4 regions of the Pseudomonas sp. LBUM1660 genome follow, and region 4 is predicted to be linked to each of the others. Evidence: predicted binding sites of a transcription regulator. Region 4 holds the regulator's gene; each other region holds the start of a gene.
The links. Region 4 encodes FliA, which starts transcription of late flagellar genes. Its sites were predicted from a motif close to CTAAAGTTTNNNNNNNNNNNGCCGNTAA; they were not measured.
Positions count from the first base shown of each region.

Region 1: a site for FliA is predicted at 2,661-2,688, ahead of ACA068_RS19640 (methyl-accepting chemotaxis protein). Genes of this name have one in related genera too.
Region 2: a site for FliA is predicted at 2,653-2,680, ahead of ACA068_RS28605 (methyl-accepting chemotaxis protein). Genes of this name have one in related genera too.
Region 3: a site for FliA is predicted at 2,543-2,570, ahead of motA (flagellar motor stator protein MotA). Genes of this name have one in related genera too.

Region 1 is NZ_CP166795.1:4,194,869-4,200,735, forward strand. It holds gene ctpM (methyl-accepting chemotaxis protein CtpM) at 1-830, opposite strand, end outside; gene ACA068_RS19635 (Na+/H+ antiporter family protein) at 1,028-2,344, opposite strand; gene ACA068_RS19640 (methyl-accepting chemotaxis protein) at 2,731-4,878, shown strand; gene ACA068_RS19645 (sensor histidine kinase) at 5,020-5,867, opposite strand, start outside.
Region 2 is NZ_CP166795.1:6,145,751-6,151,617, reverse strand. It holds gene ACA068_RS28620 (putative bifunctional diguanylate cyclase/phosphodiesterase) at 1-17, shown strand, start outside; gene ACA068_RS28615 (NorM family multidrug efflux MATE transporter) at 128-1,522, opposite strand; gene ACA068_RS28610 (LysR substrate-binding domain-containing protein) at 1,682-2,602, shown strand; gene ACA068_RS28605 (methyl-accepting chemotaxis protein) at 2,787-4,763, shown strand; gene ACA068_RS28600 (vWA domain-containing protein) at 4,902-5,867, opposite strand, start outside.
Region 3 is NZ_CP166795.1:581,447-587,313, forward strand. It holds gene asd (archaetidylserine decarboxylase) at 1-57, opposite strand, end outside; gene ACA068_RS02695 (rhodanese-like domain-containing protein) at 76-891, opposite strand; gene ACA068_RS02700 (HDOD domain-containing protein) at 934-2,472, opposite strand; gene motA (flagellar motor stator protein MotA) at 2,639-3,490, shown strand; gene motB (flagellar motor protein MotB) at 3,494-4,525, shown strand; gene ACA068_RS02715 (toll/interleukin-1 receptor domain-containing protein) at 4,571-5,056, opposite strand; gene ACA068_RS02720 (caspase family protein) at 5,056-5,867, opposite strand, start outside.
Region 4 is NZ_CP166795.1:1,911,976-1,917,842, reverse strand. It holds gene ACA068_RS08995 (chemotaxis protein CheA) at 1-1,598, opposite strand, end outside; gene ACA068_RS08990 (protein phosphatase CheZ) at 1,653-2,441, opposite strand; gene ACA068_RS08985 (chemotaxis response regulator CheY) at 2,464-2,835, opposite strand; gene fliA (RNA polymerase sigma factor FliA) at 3,003-3,743, opposite strand; gene fleN (flagellar synthesis regulator FleN) at 3,740-4,570, opposite strand; gene flhF (flagellar biosynthesis GTPase FlhF) at 4,687-5,867, opposite strand, start outside.

The sequences.
Region 1 (5,867 bases), 2.3 Mb from region 4:
TTGTCGACGAAGCGGTTGAACGAGCCGGCCAGTTCGCCGAGTTCGTCCTGGCTGGTGATGGTCAGGCGACGGGTCAGGTCGCCCTCGCCCGCCGCGATGTCATCGAGGTTGGCTTTCATCAGGTTCAGCGGACGCAGAATGGTATTGGCCAGCAGCATCCCGATCGCCGCGATCACCAGCAGCATCACCACCGCGATACCGGCGATGGTCAGCACCACGCCTTCCATCCGCTCCTGCACCTTGGCCTGGACCAGCGCAACTTGTGCTTCGATACCGTCGAGGTTCACCGACGTACCGACCGCCATGTCCCACTTCGACAGGTATTCGGTGTAGCCGAGTTTCGGCACCAGCACTTGAGTGTTGCCGGGCAGCGGCGAGCTGTATTGCAGGTAGTGGGTGCCGTCCTTGGCGACTTTCACCAGGTCTCGGTTGACGTAGACGCCATTCGGATCGCGGTTGTCCTTGAAACTCTGGCCCACGCCGTCCGGGCTGTTGGCCTTGAACAGGCGCACAGTGTTGGAGTCGTAGCCGAAGAAGTAGCCGTCCTTGCCGTAGGTGATGCTCGACAACAGCTTGATCACCTGCGCCCGCGCCGCGTCATCGCCAGGGGCCGCCGCGTCGTAAAGCGGTTTGATCGTGGTCATGGCCACGGCCACGTAGCTTTGCAGGGTGGCCTTGGCATCGCTGAGCAGGCGCTGGCGGGTTTCCTCGACTTCCTTGCGCGCCTGTTCCTGCAGAATGAACAGCGTGGTCAGGCTGATGACCAGCGCAAAGAGCAACACCGGGAGGACGGCAAGGGACAGGACTTTAGCCTTCAGGCTCATGCGCATGACGGTTCACTCTTTTGATTTTGTTGGCGTGGTTAAAGGCTTTAACGGCACGCCGAACCAAAAGTTGAATTGCCGGGACGCAGAGTCCCCCTGTGGGAGTGAGCCTGCTCGCGATTGCGGTGTGCCAGTCGACCTTTTTATAACTGACACGGCGCAATCGCGAGCAGGCTTCACTCCCACAGGGGGGATAGGTGTTTTTAGAGGACCATCGCCGCGACCCAGCCGAACGCCAGCAGCGGCAGGTTGTAATGCAGGAATGTCGGGACCACGGTGTCCCAGATGTGGTGATGCTGGCCATCAATGTTCAGACCAGAAGTCGGGCCCAGCGTCGAATCAGAGGCCGGCGAACCGGCGTCACCCAACGCACCGGCCGTGCCGACGATGCACACGATCGCGATCGGGCTGAAACCCAGTTGCACGCACAAAGGCACGAAAATCGCCGCCAGAATCGGCACGGTGGAAAACGACGAACCGATGCCCATGGTCACCAGCAGGCCGACCAGCAACATCAACAGCGCGCCGACCCCTTTGCTGTGCCCGATCCACGAGGCCGACGCTTCCACCAGCGTTTGCACCTGGCCGGTGGCTTTCATCACTTCGGCGAAACCCGAGGCGGCGATCATGATGAAGCCGATCATCGCCATCATCTTCATGCCTTCGGTGAACAGGTCATCGGTGTCGCGCCACTTCACGATGCCCGACACCGAAAAGATCAGGAACCCCGCCAGCGCACCAATGATCATCGAGTCAAGCAGCAGCTGAATGATGAACGCCGCCGCAATGGCCACACCGGCGACCATCAGGCTCAGCGGGTTGTACGCCACCGCGACTTGCTCCACCTTCTCGATCTTTTCCAGGTCGTAAACGCGTTTCTTGCGGTAGCTGATAAACGCTACCGCAAGGCCCACGACCATGCCCAACGCCGGAATGCCCATGGCATGGGTGACGTTGATGCCGCTGATGTCGACGCCGCTGCGCGCAACGTTGGCCAGCAGGATTTCATTCAGGAAGATATTGCCGAAGCCCACCGGCAGGAACATATACGGCGTGATCAGGCCGAAGGTCATGACGCAGGCGATCAAGCGGCGATCCAGTTGCAGCTTGGTCAGCACATATAAAAGCGGCGGCACCAGCAGCGGAATAAATGCGATATGTATCGGCAGAATGTTCTGCGAAGCGATGGCCACCACCCACAGCAAGCCGATCAGCAGCCACTTGACCTGACCGCCACCGCTGGCGTGTTGGCGATCCACCATCAGCAGGGCTTTGTCCGCCAGGGCATGGGCCAGGCCGGACTTGGCAATCGCCACGGCGAACGCGCCGAGCAAAGCGTAGGACAACGCGACCGTCGCCCCGCCGCCGAGGCCGCTATTAAAGGCTTTCAGGGTGGCGTCGATGCCCAGGCCACCGGTCAGGCCACCCACCAGGGCGCCGACAATCAGCGCGATCACTACGTGCACGCGGGACAGGCTGAGGACCAGCATGACGCCGACCGCGGCTATTACAGCATTAATCATCGTTACCTCAAGCCAAGCGAAATGAGCTCAGCCGGCAGTCTGCGAAGAGCCGCCAGCGGATTGAAGAATGGGTTTTATTAGAGGGCGCGCACTGTGCCGCAGAGTCGGCCCGGTGTCAAAGCGCGTGGTCGGTGACGATGTGTAACAACTTAGGGTGACCTGTGGCGAGGGAGCTTGCTCCCGCTCTACTGCGCAGCAGTCGCAATTGAGCCTATGCGGTGCATCTGACAAACCGTTATCTCAGGTTTTGGGGGCGCTTCGCACCCCAGCGGGAGCAAGCTCCCTCGCCACTAGTGCCCATTTGTCCGATGGCATAAAGAAAGCCGAATGACGGCCGTTACAGTGCAGAGTCTCAGATAAATATCGAATAAGGACGTCCCTCCATGTTGCTCAGACAACTTTCCATCCAATGGAAGATCACCCTGCTGGCCGGGCTTTGCCTGGCAGGCATCGTGACCCTGCTGGTGGGTCTTTCGCTGTATCGCATGGAGCACAGCTCCGAGATGGTGAAAGCCTCGAGCATGGAGATGCTCACCGAAGCCGCTCAGGCCCGGATCGAATCCCAGGGTGAAAACCAGGCGCTGGTGATTCGTCAGCAGTTCATGGACGCCTATCAATACGGCCATGGCTTTTCGCGCCAAGTGCTGTTCCTGCGCGATCAGGCGGAAAAGCGCTTTCTGGACGCCTTCGACCTGCGTGAAGACCTGACCCGCCAAGTCAAGTCGGCGCTGCAAGCCAATCCGGAATTGCTCGGCCTGTCCCTGGTGTTCGAAGCCAATGCGCTGGACGGCAAGGATGATCTGTTCGCCGGCCAGGCCGAGTTGGGCAGTAACGACAAGGGTCGCTTTGCCCTGTACTGGTCGCAACCGACGCCGGGGAAAGTGACCTCCATGGCACTGCCGGAAAGCGACATGGCCGACACTAACGCCGGTCCCAGCGGCGAGCCGGCCAACGCCTGGTTCACTTGCCCGCGCACTACGCTCAAGCCGTGCGTGATCGAACCGTATTTCTATGTGATCGACGGCCAGAACGTGCTGATGACCAGCATCGTGTTCCCGCTGATGGTCAACGGCAAAGTCATCGCGTCGCTGTCGGTGGACATCAACCTCAACAGCTTGCAGGCCATGAGTCAGGGCGCAAGCAAAAAGCTCTACGACGGCCAGACCCGCGTTAGCATCATCAGCCCGGTCGGCTTGCTTGCCGGTTACAGCGCGGATGCCAGCAAACTCAGCCAGCGGCTGGACGCCGTGGACAAGACCAACGGTGCCGAGCTGATTCGCATGCTCGCCACCAGCAGCAAAACCGAAAGCCTGCACAGCAACCAGCAACTGAAAGTGCTGTCGCCGTTCCAGCCGATTCCCGGTGGAAAATCCTGGGGCGTGTTGCTCGACGTGCCGGAAAAAGTCCTGGTCGGCCCCGCCGAAACCCTGAAAAATCAACTCGATGACAGCAACAGAAGCGGCACCCTGGTTGAACTCGGCCTCGGTGTACTGGCCGCGCTGCTGGGCTTGCTGCTGGTGTGGCTGATGGCGCACAGCGTGACCAAACCGATCCTCGGCGTGGCGCGCATGCTTGAAGACATCGCCAGCGGCGAAGGCGACCTGACCCGGCGCCTGGCTTACGACAAGCAGGATGAACTCGGCCAGTTGGCCGGCTGGTTTAACCGCTTCCTCGACAAGCTGCAACCGATCATCGCCGAAGTAAAACGCTCGGTGCAGGACGCCCGTAGCACCGCGGACCAGTCTTCCGCCATCGCCACGCAGACCAGCGCCGGCATGGAGCAGCAATACCGTCAGGTCGATCAGGTCGCCACCGCATCCCACGAAATGAGCGCCACCGCCCAGGACGTCGCCCGCAGTGCCGCACAAGCCGCCCAGGCGGCGAAGGATGCCGATCAAGCGACTCGCCGGGGCCTGACCGTCATCGGCCAGACCACCACCAGCATCGACAACCTCGCCGCCGACATGAGCGCCGCCATGGTGCAAGTGGAAGGCCTCGCGGCCAACAGCGAGAAAATCGGTTCGGTACTGGAAGTGATTCGCGCCATCGCCGAGCAGACCAACCTGCTGGCCCTCAACGCCGCGATCGAAGCGGCCCGTGCCGGTGAAGCCGGCCGTGGTTTTGCCGTGGTCGCCGATGAGGTGCGCAACTTGGCTCGACGTACCCAGGAGTCGGTTGAAGAAACCCGTTTGGTGATCGAGCAGTTACAGAGCGGCACGCAGGACGTGGTCGGCTCGATGAACAACAGCCATCGCCAGGCGCAAGGCAGCGTCGAGCAAGTGGGCCAAGCGGTGACGGCGCTGCGCCAGATTGGTGAGGCGGTGACGGTGATCAGCGACATGAACCTGCAAATTGCCTCTGCGGCCGAAGAGCAGAGCGCGGTGGCCGAGGAGATCAACAGCAACGTGGCGACGATTCGCGATGTGACGGAGTCGCTGTCGGGACAGGCGAATGAATCGGCGCGGGTGAGTCAGTCGCTTAATAGCCTGGCGAATCAGCAGCAGAGTTTGATGGATCAGTTTCGCGTTTAACGCAGTTATCGCGGCCACTGAAGATCAAAATGTGGGAGTGCGCCGGCTCCGGGCGGCGATCCGACGATAGCGGTGTGTCAGGCAACAGAGATGTCGACTGATACCCCGCTTTCGCGAGCGGGCTCACTCCTACAGGGATACTCAGCGTTTGGGCAGTTTGATTAGCACTTTCAAGCCGCCCCACTCGCTTTCCTCCAACCTCATCACCCCGCCCCACGTGTCGACGATGTCGCGCACAATCCCCAACCCCAACCCGTGCCCATCCGTCTGTTCATCCAGCCGTGTCCCCCGGCTGAACACCTCGGCACGCTGGTCTTCAGGAATCCCCGGCCCATCATCTTCCACGCTTAACTCAAACCCCTCAGCCGTCTCGACCACGCTCAAGCGAACCTCGGCATCCGCCCATTTGCAGGCGTTATCCAAGAGATTACCCAGCAGTTCGAGCAAATCCTCGCGATCCCACGGCAGCTGCAAACCGGTCGGTACGCGATAGCTCAGGTCCAGGTGCTCGCCGTGAATCATGTTCAACGTCGCCAACAACCCCGGCAGTTCCCCATCGCAATCAAACAACGCCCCCGGCAGCGCATCACCGGACAAGCGGGCGCGATTGAGTTCGCGATTGAGTCGCTGCTGCACTTGCTCAAGCTGCGCTTTGAGGAGCTTGCGCAGCTCGGGATGAGCGTCGAACTTCTCGCTGGAAGCCACGCTCAGCAACACGGCCAACGGCGTTTTCAGCGCGTGCCCAAGGTTGCCCAAGGCGTTGCGCGAACGCTTGAGGCTGTCTTCGGTGTGAGCCAGCAGATGGTTGATCTGCGCCACCAGCGGCTCCAGTTCCACCGGCACCTGGTCGTCGAGTTGCGAACGCTGGCCCTGTTGCAACTGGGCGATTTGCTCGCGGGCTTTTTCCAGGGGACGCAAGGCGCGGCGCACGGTGATCCGTTGCAGTAGCAGAATCAGCAGCAACCCCGCCAGCCCGAGGCCCAGGCCGA
Region 2 (5,867 bases), 2.2 Mb from region 4:
TGGAAGTCGTGGTTTAAACACGGACATAAATGTGGGAGCGGGCTTGCTCGCGAAGGGGCCGTGTCAGTCGACGTCTACGTTAACTGACATACCGCTTTCGCGAGCAAGCCCGCTCCCACAGGGATTTTCACTCGGTCTGGGCGACGTCGAAACGCTGCGACGCCGGCTCGCGCCGAATCATCCGCTTCATCTTCCACTCAAACGCCAGCGTCAGGCTCACCGCCGCGCACGCCAACCCCAGCGCCAACCCCCACCAGACGCCTGTCGGCCCCCAGTTCAAGTTGAACGCCATCCACCACGCCGCCGGCGCACCGATCAGCCAATAGCAACCCAGCCCGACCAGGAACGTGGTCTTGGCGTCCTTGAGTCCGCGGATGCAGCCCATGGCGATGGTTTGCGTGCCGTCGAACAGCTCGAACCACGCTGCCACCGCCAGCAGGCTCACGGCCAGGTTGATGACGTCTCGAAACGCCGGGTCGTTGTGGTCCAGGAACAGGCCGATCAACTGATTCGGCAGGAACCAGAAGACCATGGCAAAACCCAGCATCGCCGCCGCACCAAAGGCGATCCCCACCCGTCCGGCCAGCCGCGCATCCAGCAATTGCCCGGCGCCGTAATGCTGGCCGATGCGCATGGTGATCGCATACGAAAGCCCCGCCGGAATCATGAACGCCACCGAAACAATCTGCAGGGCGATCTGGTGCGCCGCCAGTTGCGTACTGCCCATGGTGCCCATGCACAGCGCGGCGAAGGCAAACAACCCGACTTCCACCGCGTAGGTGCCGCCAATGGGCAGGCCGAGGCGCCACAACTCTTTCAGGTACTGGCGGTTAGGCCGCGACAAACCCTGGCGCAGCGGATAAGCGTCGTAGGCCGGATGCCGACGGATGTGCAGCGCCAGCGCCACGGCCATCAGGTTGGCGACAATCGCCGTGACCAGACCAATCCCCACCAGGCCTATTTTCGGCAGGCCGAACATCCCGGTGATCAACGCATAGTTGAGGAGGAAGTTGGCCACGGTACCGCCAAGGCTGATGACCATCACTGGTGTCGCCCGGCCGATGGCGCTGGTGAAACCGCGCAGGGCCATGAAGCTCAGGTAGCCGGGCAGGGCGAACGGCAGGATCAGCAGGAACTGCCCGGCAGCCTGGACGTTGGTTTCGGTCTGGCCGAACAGCAGCAGCACCGGTTTGAGGTTCCACAGCAGTAGCCCGGCCACCAGCGCCATCAACCACGCCAGCCACAATCCGGCCTGGGTCAGTCGCGCGGCGCCGACGATATCGCCCGCGCCCTGACGGATCGCCACCAGCGTGCCGACTGCCGCGATCACGCCGATGCAGAAGATCGACACGAACGAATACGTCGCCGCGCCCAGGCCGCCACCGGCCAGCGCTTCGGGACTCAGGCGCGCCATCATCAAAGTGTCGGTGAGGACCATCAGCATGTGCGCCAACTGCGAGGCAATCAACGGCCCCGCCAGCCGCAGGATGGCCCAGAGTTCGGTACGTGCTGGATGCTGCATGGTCATCACGCCTCGATTATCAGATTGAACAGGAGAGAGCCGATTCTCGGCGCTCTGCGGGGTTTTCACAAAGGGATAAAAAGGATGGGTGGCATGAGTCAAACTCATGCTGACAAGTTTCTGCTAACGTTGCGTAACCGCGCTATAGGAGCTTTCCCAATGTCTCGTCGTCTTCCTCCCTTGTATGCCCTGCGCGCATTCGAAGCGGCGGCGCGACATAGCTCCTTTACCCGCGCCGCTGAAGAATTGTCGATCACCCAAAGCGCGGTCAGCCGACACATTCGTACCCTCGAAGAGCATTTCGCCTGTCGGCTGTTTCACCGCAGCGGGCGCAACCTGCAACTGACCGAGTCGGCGCGGCTGATCCTGCCGGGCATCCGTGAAGGGTTTACCGCGCTCGAACGCGCCTGCAATACCTTGCGCGCCGAAGACGACATCCTGCGCATGAAAGCCCCGTCGACGTTGACCATGCGCTGGCTGCTGGCGCGCCTGAGTCGCTTCCGGCACTTGCAACCGGGCAACGAAGTGCAATTGACCAGTGCCTGGATGGACATCGACACCGTGGACTTCAACCACGAACCCTTCGACTGCGCCGTCATCCTCAGCACCGGGAATTTTCCACCGGACTGGGAGGCGACGCTGCTGTTCCCGGAAGAACTGATTCCGGTGGGCGCGCCGAACCTGATGGACGATCAACCGTGGGATGTCGCGCGTCTGGCCAGCACTGAGCTGCTGCACCCGGCACCGGACCGGCGTGACTGGCGCACGTGGCTGCAACGCATGGGTCTGGCCGATCAGGTCTCGCTCAAGGGCGGGCAAGTGTTTGACACGCTGGAATTGGGCATGATCGCCGCCGCTCGAGGCTACGGCGTGTCCATGGGCGATTTGCTGATGGTGGCGGAGGATGTCGCGCAGGGTCGTCTGAGTTTGCCTTGGCCGACGGCTGTCGCCAGCGGTGAGCATTATTACCTCGTCTGGCCGAAAACCCGCCCGGGAGGTGAACGTTTGCGCAGGCTCAGCGATTTCCTGCAAGGGGAGGTCCGGGCCATGGATTTACCGGCTGTCGAGCGCTTGAGCTGAATCGATAGAGCCTCTGCAATAGAGGCCTTGCGCCATATCCCCGCTAAATACTCAAGTATTCAGGTTTGCCGCCGAAAATCTGCAGGTGGGACCTTCGTGCAGGTTCCCTGTAATTCCCCTTATTAGAATTTTGCCGAGTGTGCATCGTGATCAGGATGATCCGGTCACTCGGCCAGGAGCTGTCATGTCTCAACCTCGTGCCCGGATCGCCTCACAGCTTGGTCTTGCGCTTGCCGTGATATTGGCGATTGTCATCACTGGCAGTACCGTGTTCGCCTTGCGTTCGCTGGACACCGCCAACCTCGCCACACGCGAAGAGCACTTGGCCAGTGAGGCCCGGTTGCTGGCCGATCAGTTGAGTACCTTTCACGGCACGTTGCGTGAAAGCACCCAGCGCCTGAGCGGTCTGTTCGAGAAGCGCTTCAGCGCCGGCTTGAGCGTGCACCCGGATGAGCCGGTGGCGGTGGCCGGTGTGCAGACCCCAGGCCTGCACTTGGGCAGCGAAGTGTTGAACAACAACTTCAAGGAAGTGGACGAGTTCAAGCAAATGACCGCCGGCGTTGCGACGGTGTTTGTGCGCAGCGGTGAAGATTTCATCCGCGTCAGCACCTCCTTGAGCAAGCAGGACGGCAACCGGGCCATCGGCACCTTGCTGGACCACGCTCACCCGGCCTATGCACGCTTGATGGCGGGACAGAGCTATGTCGGCCGCGCCTTGCTGTTCGACCGCTCCTACATGACGCAGTACACGCCTGTACGCGACAGCGGCGGTAAGGTGATTGCCGTGCTGTTCGTAGGATTCGATTACACCGACGCGCAGAACGCGCAGTTCGAGAATCTCAAACGCTTCCGCATCGGCCAGACCGGCTCGCTGGCGCTGCTCGATGAGCAAAAAAAATGGTTGGTGCCGATTGCCGGCGTGCAAGCGCTGGATCAAGCGGTCCCGGCCATCGTCGATCTGGCGAAAACGCCGGGCAAGGGTGATTTCTGGAGCGACAAGTCCGAAGACTTCTACAGCGTGGCCGTGCCGTTCGACGGCGGCCCGTGGTCGGTGGTGGCGAGCATGCCAAAAGCTGAAATCAGCGCCGTGACCTGGAGCGTCGGCATTCAATTAGCCATCGGCAGTCTGCTGGCGATGTTGATTGCCGTGGGTTCGGCAGTCTGGTTGCTGCGCAGCAAACTCGCGCCGCTGGGCGATCTGGTGCGTCAGGCAGAAGCCCTGGGCGCCGGTGATTTGAGCGTGCGCCTGAGCGTGACGAGCAATGACGAAATCGGTCAGCTCGCCCGTGCCTTCAACCAGATGAGCCAGGCCTTGTCGACCATGGTCGAGCACATCCGCAAGGCCTCGGGCGAAGTTAACAGCCGCGCCCAGGCTTTGTCCGGCCTGTCCGGTGGTGCTTATGAAGGGATGGAGCAGCAGTCGGGCGAAATCACCAGCATGGCCGGCGCCGTGGAAGAGTTCAGCGCGACTTCCCTGAACATCGCCGACAACATGGGCAGCACCCAGCGTCTGGCGCAGGAAAACGCACAGCAAACCCAGATCGGTCGCACATCGATGGACGAGGCTTCCTCGTCTCTGGAACAAATCGCCGGCGCGTTGAATAGCACCGCCACCGTGATCAATACCTTGGGGCAGCGCTCCCAGGAAATCGGCGGGATCGTCGGGGTGATTACCTCGATCGCCGATCAAACCAACCTGCTGGCGCTGAACGCGGCCATCGAAGCGGCCCGTGCCGGTGAGCAGGGTCGTGGTTTTGCGGTGGTTGCCGACGAGGTGCGAAACCTGGCGTCGCGTACACGTCAGGCCACTGATGAAATTTCCGGGATGATTCAAAGCATCCAGCAGGAAACCGGAAATGCGATCAGCACCATGGAACAAGGCAACGTGCTGATGCAGGAAGGCCTGTCACGCAACGCCAACGTAGCCTCGGCCCTGGCGCGGATCGATGAGCAGAGCCGTTCGGCTGGCCAGCAATTCGCGGCGATCACCACCGCGACCCAGGAGCAGAGCAGCACCGCGACATTGCTCAGCAGCAACCTGCAAAGCATCGCGCTGGCAAACAGCGAGCAGCGTGAAGTAGTGTCGAACCTGGCCGTGACCGCTAAAGAGCTGGAGAAGCTGGCGGCGGACTTGCGCCACGAGGTTGACCGGTTTCGTTGAGTCGTCGCTGAAATAGCCATCGCGAGCAGGCTCGCTCCCACAGGAAATTTGTGTAGTCGCACAATCGTGTGAACAACACAAATCCTGTAGGAGCGAGCCTGCTCGCGATTGGGCTCACCTCAATACCAAGCCGAGTGATTAATCACACTTGGCATTGCTCGACACTTCCTTGCTCGCCAGTTTCAACTGCTTGCCCAGCTCCGCCGCATTGGTGCTGCTGTAAACCCGGCCGCCGGTGTTTTCAGCGATGCAACGTGACGGGCCGCCGGCACCGATTTTCACTACGTTGACCCGCAGCCGCGGTTGATCCCTGGCGATTTGGCGGGACACGGCGCACACGTCTTTCTGGCAACCGTCCTCCCCGTCGACGAACATCACGATCACGGCATCGTTATTGCGCCCGTCGACGGTGCTTGCTGCGTGGGCCAGGCTGTCGGCCAGCGGTGTGCCGTCGTTGGGCACCAGGCCTCGAATCCCGTTGATCAGCCGCTGGCGGTCGCCAAACTTGAACACGCCCTGGTCCGGCGTTCTTTCGCAGCCGGCGAAGGTGATCAGGCGCGTGTCGATCTTCGGGTCCAGCCCGTTGATCATGCCGGCCAGCGAGTCCTTGGCGACGTCCATGCGGCTCGGTTTGGCGAAGATCTGCGTGGTGCGGTTCACGTCCAGGTACTTGTTGAGCTCGTTGCCGAAGAACCAGTCCTCGTCGGCTTTCACTGACTTGATGTTCAAATCCATCGAGCCCGAAGTGTCGAGCACCACCACAAATTGCGGGATCTCTGCGTTCGGTGCTTTTTTGCGGCAAGCGAAGTTGTCCAGCGTCGGGGCCGGTGGCGGGGCGGCCACGACCGGTTTGGGTGGCGGGACGGGCTTGGGTGCCGGTACCGGTACCGGTTCTGGCACGGGTTCGGGCACGGGTTCGGGTTCTGGAACAGGTTCCGGCTCCACGACAGGCTCGGGAACAGGCTCAACCGGTTTCTCGACCGGTGTCACCACTGGCGCTACAGGTGGGACCACGACGACGGGTTCGCGGTGCATAAACCACCAGTAAGCCCAGAGCGCCAGAAGCAGCAACAGCAGCGCCAGCAAGGCCGCCGCGATCCACCA
Region 3 (5,867 bases), 1.3 Mb from region 4:
CGAGAGCAAGTGGTGAGGCAGCAGGTATTGGCTGAGGATAAACAGACGCTTATTCATTAACTGTCCTTAAAAACCTTAAATCTCTACGGGCGTATCGGGGTGGTTGCCCCATTCGCCCCAGGAGCCAGCGTAGCCTTTGACCCGCGGATAACCGAGGGATTTGGCCACCAGATAGGTGAAGCCAGAGCGATGGTGAGTCTGGCAGTGGGTAATGACTTCTTTGTCTTTGGTGATACCGAGTTGTTCCAGGATCTGCGGCATGTCCGTGCGGATGCGCAGGTTGCGCGCCTGATCCATGCCGGCCGTCCATTCGAAATTCACCGCGCCGGGAATGTGCCCGGCCTTGGCCGCCAGGACTTTCTCGCCGGAGTATTCCAGCGGGCCGCGCGCGTCCCAGATCGCCAGGTCGGCGGCACCGAGACGGCTTTGCAGGTATTCGCGAGTGGCGGTGGGTTCGTCGTGCAAGGTCAGACTCACCGGGCCGCCGACTGCTGGCGGGATCTGGATCGACATGGGCAAGCCTTCTGCCAGCCAGGCCGGCAGACCACCGTCAACATAGTGATACTTGGTGTGGCCGATGACATCCAGCAACCAGATGAATCGCCCGGCCCAACCGCCGCCTTCGTCGTCATAGACGACATAGACCGCATCAGGGTTGTGGCCCAGTTCGCCGAATAATGCTTCAAGCGCGGCGTGGGTCGGCAACAGGCCTGGAGCAGGCGCTTGACCCTGCTGAGTGCGTTTGGGATCGACAAAACGCGCACCGGGTATATGCCCTGCGGCATAACGGGCGCTGCTGGTCAGGTCCACCAGAATCAGTTCGCGGGACTCAAGGCGAGGGAGCAAGTCGCTCGGCTCGATGACCAGCGCCAAGCCAGAGAAGTCAGACATGTGAGGTCTCCAGAGCACAAAGGGGAGGATTGTAGCGCAGCCTTATTGGCCGCGCAGGCTAAAGCTATGGAGTGCCTTTTCAATGCACTGCGCGGTTTTGCCAAAGGCTTGCACGGTAATTTCCGAAAAGGGCCCGCCGCCCTGATCGGCCACAACGACCATGATCACCCGACCATTATTGACCAGCGAACGCAACAGCAAGTGTTCACCGCGAAACTGCGCGCGCAGGCTGGCGGGTAACAAGGCCGAGAACTGGGCGTTGTTGGCCGGCGTCAATCGTACTTGGGCCTGTTGCGAAAGCAATCGTTGCAGCACGGTGCTCTGACTCACGGCCAGGTTCAGCCCTGCCGCTTCCTTCTCCAGTCCGGCCGTTTGATGCGCACGCAAATTGGCGTGGGTGCGGTCAGCCATCAAAATCATCACCCGATGCATGCCACATGCGACCAGCGCGTCCCGGGCCGACGTGGTCAAGTGCATCGCATTGGTGAAGCGGCTTGGCTCGACCAGCAGTTCGGCACATTGTTTACGCCATGCCGTCAGGTCTTCGGTGGTCGGCGCCGGAGCGGGCAACAACCCGGCGTGAATGCGGTTCATGCCCGAGGGCCAGATCAGCGCCACGGCGGGGTGCCAGATGTCCGGCATGGCGTGCTGATGCGCGCTGTTGACGGCTTGTTGATGCAGTTGCTGCTGCACGTCGCTCATCGGCATTTGCAGGTAAAGGCTGGTCAGGTATTGCCAGCGCTCGCTGTGCGGACTGTCCCAGGCTTGTTGCGCCGACAGTGCCAGCCCATTGGCCAGCAACACGGTATTGGCTGGTTGGTTGAGCCAGCGACGCAGGGTCGGATCGTCATCAAGGCGGTTTTGCTGACGCAATGGATGCTCGCTGTCCCGGGCAATGCGCAGGACTTTGACCAGTTCTCGTTGCTCGTTGAGCAACAGGCGATAACCTTGCTGCACCCAGATCGGCAGGCGCCAGATGTCCACCAGCGCCTGGCAGATGTCCAGCAGGCGAACGCCGAACAATTGCTTTTCGACTTTGCGCGCTGACTCGCCTTTATGGATGACCCGCAACTCCCACTCTTCGAGCAGTTGCGGATGAGTCAACGCCATCGGCCAGAGCGGCGAGAGAAACAGCAGACTGCCCCAGTGGATGTCCTGCCAGAGCCGCGCCAGCCGACCGGCGAAAAAACCGTTGGCCTGTTGGGTCGCGTGCTGGCTGATCATCTGCAGCTGACGCAACGCCACCGGGATCTGGGATTGCGGTTCGGCAGGCAACCGGGCGAGCAATTCTTCGGTGCGTTTCAACCCGAGACGATTGATCGCCACCTCAAGGTTTTCAGCAGGCGTGGTCATGCTGCCGTGGGTGTGGCGATTGGCTTCACGAATCACGCTCAAGGCCAGGGCCGGGCTGTCTTGCAGCAACTCGGCGATGTCGCGAAGCGAGCTGCGGTTATCGGCTAGGGCTTTGCAGACACGGTCGTGACTGTCTTGCGGAACCGGCAGGCGCACGCCGTCGAGAAGCTTGACCCAGCCTTCAAGCGTGGTCGGTTTTGGGGGTGGGGTGTTCGTTTCGTTAGCCATGGTTGGACGTGATCATCGTCTGCATTACCTATGCCCGGAGAGGGCTAAATTAGCTTTTCGCTTGAACGGGCTATAGTCTGGCGCAGTTTTGCCGATAAGTAGAAGAAGAGATTTTTTAACTTCCGAATATGACCTTGAACCCGACTCAGTAAGTGCTCTCCTACCTATGGCTAAATTAATCGGCATCATCGTCGTATTCGCGAGCGTGCTCGGCGGATACGTGCTCTCCCACGGCAAGATTGCCGCCCTGATTCAACCTTTCGAGGTGATGATTATCGGTGGTGCGGCCCTCGGTGCATTCCTGCAGGCCAACCCAGGTCACATGTTCAAACTCGTTCTCAAGAAAGCCTTGGGGATGTTCAGCTCGCGCTTCAGCCACACGTTCTATCTGGAAGTGCTGGGCCTGATTTACGAGATCCTCAACAAAAGCCGCCGCGAAGGCATGATGGCGATCGAAGGCGACATTGAAGACGCCGCCGCGAGCCCGATCTTCGCCAAGTACCCGGCGGTCCTGAAAGATGACCGCATGACCGCGTACATCTGCGATTACCTGCGCATCATGTCCTCCGGCAACATGGCTCCCCACGAGCTCGAAGGCCTGTTCGACATGGAGCTGACCAGCCTCAAGGAAGATTTGGATCATCCTTCCCATGCGGTGAACGGCATCGCCGACGCCATGCCCGGTTTCGGTATCGTCGCGGCCGTATTGGGTATCGTGGTGACCATGGCCTCCCTGGGTGAAAGCGACCAGAAAATGATCGGCCTACACGTGGGTGCCGCACTGGTGGGTACCTTCTTCGGTATTCTCGCCGCCTACGGTTTCTTTGGCCCGCTGGCCCATGCCCTGGCCCACGATGCCAAGGAAGAACTGAACGTCTACGAAGCCATCAAGGCCTCGCTGGTGGCTTCGGCTTCCGGCATGCCGCCATCGCTGGCGGTGGAATTCGGTCGCAAAGTTCTGTATCCGGCGCACCGTCCTAGCTTCGCTGAGCTGGAACAAGCGGTTCGCGGTCGCTAAGTCATGGAAAATAACCAGCCGATAATCATCAAGCGCGTAAAAAAATACGCGGCCGGGCATCACGGGGGCTCCTGGAAAATCGCCTTCGCTGACTTCGCGACGGCGATGATGGCGTTCTTCCTGGTGCTGTGGCTGCTGTCCACCGCAACGCCGGAACAGAAGATTGCCATCGCCGGTTACTTCAAGGATCCGGTCGGTTTTTCCGAAAGCGGCACGCCGTACATCATCGATTTGGGCGGCTCCCCGACCCTGGCGCCGGAGAACACCCTCAACCCCGAGGTGAAGTCTCAGCCGCAGCCGGACCGAGTCACCGTCGACACCGACCAGGTCGAAGGGATGGCCGAGCAGGTTGAGAAGGAACGCCTGGAACTGTTGCTGCAAGAGTTGCAGAACAAGGTCGATGAAAACCCGCAGTTGCAGAAATTCAAGGATCAGATCCTGTTCGAGATCACACAGGACGGCTTGCGCATCCAGATCATGGACGCGGAAAACCGGCCGATGTTCGACTCAGGCTCCGCGCGCCTGAAACCGTATTTCGAAGACATCCTGCTGGCCATGGCCGACACCATCAAAGCGGTGCCGAACAAGATCAGCATCAGCGGTCACACGGATGCCAAGCCGTACTCGGGCGTCGGTGATTTCGGCAACTGGGAACTCTCGGCCAACCGAGCCAACGCCGCTCGTCGTGCGCTGATCGCTGGCAGCTATCCGGATCAGCAAGTGGCGAGGGTGGTCGGTTATGCCTCGTCGGCGCTGTTCGACCGCGAGAACCCGTTCAACCCGGTCAACCGCCGGATCGACATCGTGGTGCTGACCAAAAAGGCCCAGCGCGCCATCGAAGGTTCGCAAGGCGCTGAACCTGCGCCAGCGCCGACGCCCGCGCAAGGCCAGGGTGGCCCAGGCGAAGTGCCCGCCACGCCGGTCGATCCAAACGCGTTGCCGGCGGATAAACAACCGCTGCCGGCCCATGAGCTTCGCGAGCGTTTGAATATCTTCGAAGACCCGGCACCGAAACCGGTGGAGCCGGCGAAGTAGTGACCCGAAAAAAGCCGCGAGATGATCGCGGCTTTTTTTTGCCTGTCAGAAACCGCGCCGGATGCGATTTTTGAGCTGGTCGTGGAACAGTTCGGCATTGCGTCTGTAAGTGCCGTATAGGGAGTCGTTGATCGAATCCAATGTCATTGAGCGTTTGGTCGTCACTTCTTCTCGATAGGCATCAATAAAAAACTCCAGATCCTTGTCGGTGCTGAGCTTTGGCCATTTATCGAGGTACAGAGGCAGTTTCGCCGGCTCTGTCTTGAATGAGCAGATCCGTCGGTTACTGATGGTCGCTTCACCGATTTCGAACGGTACCCACCAAGACAGCGCGGTCTTGTCCGACACCACTGCTATCAGATGCGTGCACGCAGTGATGTTGCGGGTGATGACCCCGGTGATGTCGTCAGTGGTCTGTGACTCCGGATCCAGCACGTCGAAGTAGGTCTTGATGTTGGCCTGAATCAGACGGGTGTTGATGGCGATGGCGTGTGGCCGATCGCTATGGCGGTAGCTGATAAACACTGGCATCAAAAATGTCCCTTGATCGCGAGTTCGCGGTAATAGGCGCCCAGGGCCGTGAGGCGGCAGCCGGTGGAATGGATGGCGGCGTAGTACATGTGCTCGGCGTCCACCGGTTCGATCAGGCTGTGGCGATTGCATTTTTGCAATTGAGCGAAGACTTCACCGTGGTCCGGGTCGAACGATGTTTCGGTGGGTTCGTAGCTGGGGTCGAGTGCAAAGACATGGCTGGGCTCCGGGAACCAGTCCTTGAGTTTGCGCAGGGTCTCTTCGGCGATCAGTGGCGTGACCTCGCGCAAGGGGACAAATTGCGAGACATTGGTCTTGAACACCGGCCGTTGTTCCCACGCGCCCAGCGCATTGTCGACGAATGAATACACGCTGCCGGGAGTGACCTTGCCCAGCACATTGGCGGCCCCGCCGTGCAGCGCTTGCAGCAGCAGATCGGTAAACACGCCGTGACCGCGACCCTCGAGCGCAACCTGGTCTTTTTTGCAGGCGGTGAGGATGGTCATGCCCTCGCCGATGACGCTGTTGCCGCCGCGTAACCCGCGCATCGCTGCGGCTGCGCCGGCCTGGCAGCAGTCGAGGATGATGATTTTGTTCTTGATGTGGGGGGCGTTGTCCGCCCAACTCAATATGTCGCTGATGCGAATGCCATCGCCACCCGGTGCAAAGTCCTGAGGAATCAGCAGCCCTTCGTCGATGCTGGTATCGAACTGGCCATGGCCGGCGAAATACAGCAGTGCCACATCACAATCGCCGGAAAACAGGCTTTGGATGTGCTGCTTCATGGCCGTCAGCGAAAGGTCGTCTTCGG
Region 4 (5,867 bases):
TCCATCAAGCCTTTCTTCACGGCAATACCGCGCAGAACATCAGCGTCCATGCCCTTGCCGTCATCGGAGATGGACAGCAGGATGTGGTCGCCTTCCTGTTCAGCGGACAGGATCACCTTGCCGCTGCGAGGCTTGCCCATCGCTTCGCGCTCGGCCGGCTCTTCAATGCCGTGGTCGACCGAGTTGCGCACCAAGTGGACCAGCGGGTCGGCCAGGGCCTCGACGAGGTTCTTGTCGAGGTCGGTTTCTTCGCCGACCAGCTCCAGGTTGATCTCTTTCTTGAGCTGGCGAGCCAGGTCGCGAACCAGACGCGGGAAGCGCCCGAAGACTTTCTTGATCGGTTGCATCCGGGTCTTCATGACCGCGGTTTGCAGGTCGGCCGTGACCACGTCGAGGTTCGACACGGCCTTGGACATGGCTTCGTCGCCGCTGTTGAGGCCCAGACGGACCAAGCGGTTACGCACCAATACCAGTTCGCCGACCATGTTCATGATTTCGTCGAGACGCGCGGTATCAACCCGCACGGTGGTCTCGGCTTCGCTGGCCGGTTTTTCCGGTGGCGGCGCGGACGGTGCGCGGGCTGGAGCCGGTGCAGCGGCAGCCGCCGGTTTCGGCGCTTCGGCTTTCGGCTCGGGTGCCTTGGCAACCGGTTTGGGCGCAGCAGCCTTGGCGACTGGAGCAGCCACCGCAGCACCTGTGCCGACTTCGGTGAACTTGCCTTTGCCATGCAATTCGTCGAGCAGCGATTCGAACTCGTGATCGGAGATCAGATCACCGCCGGCCGCTTTAGCGGTTGGCGCAGCCGAGGCAGGTACGGCGGCAATGGCCGATTCCAGCGCATCCACCGCAAAGTTGCCCTTGCCGTGCAACTGGTCGAGCAGTGCTTCGAATTCGTCGTCGGTAATATCAGAGCTGTCGCCGGCCGCTTTCGGTGCCGCCGGTGCAGCGGGCGCTGCCACCGCATCAACCGCGAACTGGCCTTTGCCGTGCAGTTGATCGAGCAACGACTCGAACTCGGCATCGGTAATTTCGTCGCTGGCCGCGGACTCGGCAGCCGCCACTGGAGCAACCGCCGGCGCTTCGGCTTGAGCCTTGACGGCGTTCAGCGAGTCCAGCAGTTGTTCAAATTCGTTATCAGTGATGTCGCCCGATTCTTCAGCGGCAGGTGCTTCGACCACTTCAGCCACCGGTGCAGATTCATCAGCTGTTTGCGGCTCGGCCAGACGGGCCAGTGCCGCGAGCAATTCAGGCGTGGCAGCCGTAATCGGGCTGCGTTCGCGAACTTCGGTGAACATGCTGTTCACTGCGTCCAGCGCTTCGAGAACCACGTCCATCAGTTCCGAGTCGACGCGACGTTCACCCTTGCGCAGGATGTCGAACACGTTCTCGGCGATGTGACAGCACTCCACCAGCTCGTTGAGCTGGAGGAAGCCGGCGCCCCCTTTTACAGTGTGAAAACCGCGAAAAATTGCATTGAGCAAATCCGCATCATCCGGTCGGCTTTCAAGCTCGACCAGCTGTTCGGACAGTTGCTCTAGAATCTCGCCGGCCTCAACCAGGAAATCCTGAAGGATCTCTTCATCGGCGCCGAAGCTCATTAAGGGGGTGCTCCTACAGGTCTAAAAACCTAAAAAACCTAAAATGCTAAAACTCTAAAATCCTAGGCTGGATAACAAATCGTCCACATCGTCCTGACCGGACACAACGTCTTCTCTTTTATCGGCATGAATCTGCGGACCTTCACCCTGAGAGAGATGTTTTTGCGGATCTTTTTCAGCAAGCATCGCATCACGGTCATGTTCGATACCCGCAAAGCGGTCTACCTGACTGGCCATGAGCACGAGCTTGAGCAGGTTGCTTTCAACTTCGGTGACCAATTGGGTCACGCGCTTGATCACCTGACCGGTGAGGTCCTGGTAATCCTGGGCCAACAGAATGTCGTTGAGGTTGCTCGACACCGTGCGATTGTCATCGCTGCTGCGCGTCAGGAAACCGTCGACGCGCCGGGCCAGTTCGCGGAACTCTTCAGCCCCGACTTCGCGACGCATGAACCGCCCCCAATCCGTGCTCAACGCCTGGGCTTCTTCGCTCAGGCGGTTGACCAGCGGCGTGGCGTTTTCCACCAAGTCCATTGTGCGGTTGGCGGCGGCCTCGGTCAGCTTGACCACATACCCCAGACGCTCGGTGGCGTCCGTGATCTGCGACACTTCCTCGGCTTGCGGCATGTTTGGGTCAATCTGGAAATTGACGATCGCGCTATGCAGCTCGCGAGTGAGCTTGCCCACTTCCTGATACAGGCCGCGGTCACGGGTCTGATTGAGCTCATGGATAAGTTGCACAGCGTCGCCGAACCTGCCTTTTTCAAGGCTTTCGACCAGTTCGACCGCGTGTTTTTTCAGGGTCGATTCAAAATCGCCCAGTGAAGATTCTTTATGCTCCATAGCTCCCCCGTGGCGCAGTGGATCAACCGATGCGTTCGAAAATCTTCTCGATTTTTTCTTTCAACGCCTGGGCCGTGAAGGGTTTGACCACATAGCCGTTAACACCGGCCTGGGCCGCTTCGATAATCTGCTCGCGCTTGGCTTCGGCAGTCACCATCAGCACCGGCAGGTGCTTGAGCTTTTCATCGGCGCGCACGTGACGCAGCAGATCGATACCGGTCATGCCAGGCATGTTCCAGTCCGTTACCAGAAAGTCGATGCTCCCGCTGTTGAGAACCGGAATGGCAGTAGTGCCATCGTCGGCCTCGACCGTGTTGGTGAACCCAAGGTCACGCAACAGGTTTTTTATGATCCGCCGCATCGTTGAGAAGTCATCAACGATGAGGATTTTCATGTTCTTGTCCAATTCGACCTCCAAGCAGTCTTAAACGCGCCCAGCACCTGGACGCGCCATTTCAATCAATCCGGCAATCCACTCGATGACTGTCTGGAGCACAACAGATCGCGACCGGTGCAGTTCAACACTCCACCGGCCTCGTTCGCAGTGTCCCCACACTGCCTTCAGCGCGCTCGCCACTCCCCCAAACGCCCCCGCAAACGGGCCGCGCACTGGCTATGTAACTGGCTGACCCGCGATTCGCTGACCCCCAGGACCTCACCGATTTCCTTGAGGTTCAGCTCTTCGTCGTAGTACAGCGCCAACACCAGTCGCTCACGCTCCGGCAAATTGGCAATCGCGTCCGCCAGCGCGGCCTGGAAGCGTTCATCTTCCAGATCGCGTGACGGCTCAAGATGTGCACTCGCGCCATCCTCGTGCAGCCCTTCGTGTTCGCCGTCCTGCAACAGATCGTCGAAACTGAATAACCGGCTGCCCAGGGTGTCGTTCAAAATCCCGTAATAATCGTCGAGACTCAATTGGAGTTCGGCCGCAACCTCATGATCTTTAGCGTCACGACCGGTTTTAGCTTCAATCGAGCGAATTGCGTCGCTGACCATGCGGGTATTGCGGTGAACCGAACGTGGCGCCCAGTCCCCCTTGCGTACTTCATCGAGCATCGCGCCGCGGATTCGAATGCCCGCGTAGGTCTCGAAACTCGCGCCTTTGCTGGCGTCATATTTGGTCGACACTTCAAGCAGGCCGATCATCCCGGCCTGGATCAGGTCTTCAACCTGAACACTGGCCGGCAGACGGGCCAGCAAGTGGTAAGCAATGCGTTTGACCAGTGGCGCGTAACGCTCGATCAGCTCGTACTGCGCGTCACGTGCCGACTTCTTGTAGAGGTTGTAGCCACTGGCTGTCATAGGACGGGTCCTGCGGTCTGTTGCACGAGGCGCTCGACGAAAAACTCCAGGTGCCCACGCGGGTTGGCAGGCAGCGGCCAGGTGTCGACCTTCTGCGCGATCGCCTTGAACGCCAGGGCGCACTTGGAACGAGGGAAGGCTTCGTAGACGGCGCGCTGCTTCTGCACGGCCTTGCGCACGCTTTCGTCGTATGGCACTGCGCCGACGTATTGTAGGGCGACGTCGAGGAAGCGATCTGTGACCTTGGTCAACTTGGCGAACAGGTTGCGACCTTCCTGCGGGCTCTGAGCCATGTTGGCCAGGACGCGGAAGCGGTTCATGCCGTAATCGCGGTTCAGCAGTTTGATCAGCGCGTAGGCATCGGTGATCGAGGTCGGCTCGTCGCACACCACCAGCAAGACTTCTTGTGCTGCGCGAACGAAACTGACTACCGAGTCACCAATACCCGCAGCGGTGTCGATCACCAATACGTCGAGGTTGTCGCCGATATCGCTGAAGGCCTGGATCAGGCCGGCGTGCTGGGCCGGGCTCAGATGAACCATGCTCTGCGTGCCGGACGCGGCCGGAACGATGCGAATACCGCCAGGGCCCTGCAACAGAACGTCGCGCAGCTCACAGCGGCCTTCGATCACGTCGGCCAGGGTACGTTTGGGTGTCAGCCCCAACAGGACGTCGACGTTCGCCAGCCCCAGATCGGCGTCCAGCAGCATGACGCGCCGGCCGAGTTCAGCTAGAGCCAGGGACAAGTTCACTGACACGTTAGTCTTCCCGACGCCACCTTTGCCGCCGGTCACCGCGATCACCTGTACGGGATGCATGCTGCCCATGTTATTTCTTTACCTTGTCTTGCATAGACGGAGGCCACATTACTGGCTGCGCGCTCATAAAATGAACAATGCATGGCAGACCATCGATGTAGGTACAAAAACTGTTCATTAGTACCTCAGCCAACCTGCTTGGTCGGGCTGTGGTAAATATCAGCGAACATGTCAGCCATGGCTTCTTCGCTGGGTTCTTCTTGCATTTGCACGCTTACGGCGCGACTGACCAACTGATGACGACGCGGCAGATGCAAATCATCCGGAATACGCGGGCCATCGGTCAGGTAAGCCACCGGCAATTCATGACTGATCGCCAGGCTCAACACCTCGCCCAGACTTGCCGTTTCATCCAGTTTAGTCAGGATGCAGCCAGCGAGCCCGCAGCGCTTGTAACTGTGATAAGCGGCCGTTAGAACCTGTTTCTGGCTGGTGGTTGCCAAAACCAAATAATTTTTTGACTTGATGCCACGTCCGGCCAGGCTTTCGAGCTGCATACGCAGGGCTGGATCGCTGGCCTGAAGCCCGGCGGTATCGATCAGCACCACGCGTTTGCGCAACAACGGATCCAGCGCCTGCACCAGCGATTGGCCCGGATCGACATGGGTTACCGACACGTTGAGAATCCGGCCCAGCGTCTTCAATTGTTCCTGAGCACCGATACGGTAGCTGTCCATGCTCACCAGCGCGATGTTTTGCGCGCCGTATTTGAGCACGTAGCGGGCCGCGAGCTTGGCCAGGGTGGTGGTCTTGCCCATGCCGGCAGGGCCGACCATGGCAATCACGCCGCCCTCTTCCAGTGGCTCGACTTCCGGAGTGGCAATCATCCGCGCCAGGTGTGCCAGCAACATGCGCCAGGCCTGACGGGGCTCGTCAATGTCGGCAATCATCGCCAGCAAGTCGCGAGACAACGGGCCGGACAGGCCGATGCGTTGCAGGCGACGCCAAAGATTGGCCTGGGCCGGACGGCTGCCTTGCAGCTGATTCCAGGCCAGGGAGCCGAGTTGTACTTCCATCAGTTCGCGCAGGCTGTTGAGTTCGAAACGCATCGAATCGAACGCCCGTGGATCGACGCCCCCAGCGGCAGGTGCCGGGGCTGGCGCCGAGCGACGAGGTTCGGCATACGTCGGCTCGATCAGCGGCTCGGCGGCGGTCAACGGCAGGCCGGCGAACAACTGGCGATTGGTGGTCTTGTCGCCTTCGGTTTCGCCTTCGCCACGCAGGCTCAATTCGGCCTGGGCGGTGACGATCCGCGACTGGGTCTTGCGCAGCTCATCCTCGAGTTCCATGTTCGGAACACGCGGGG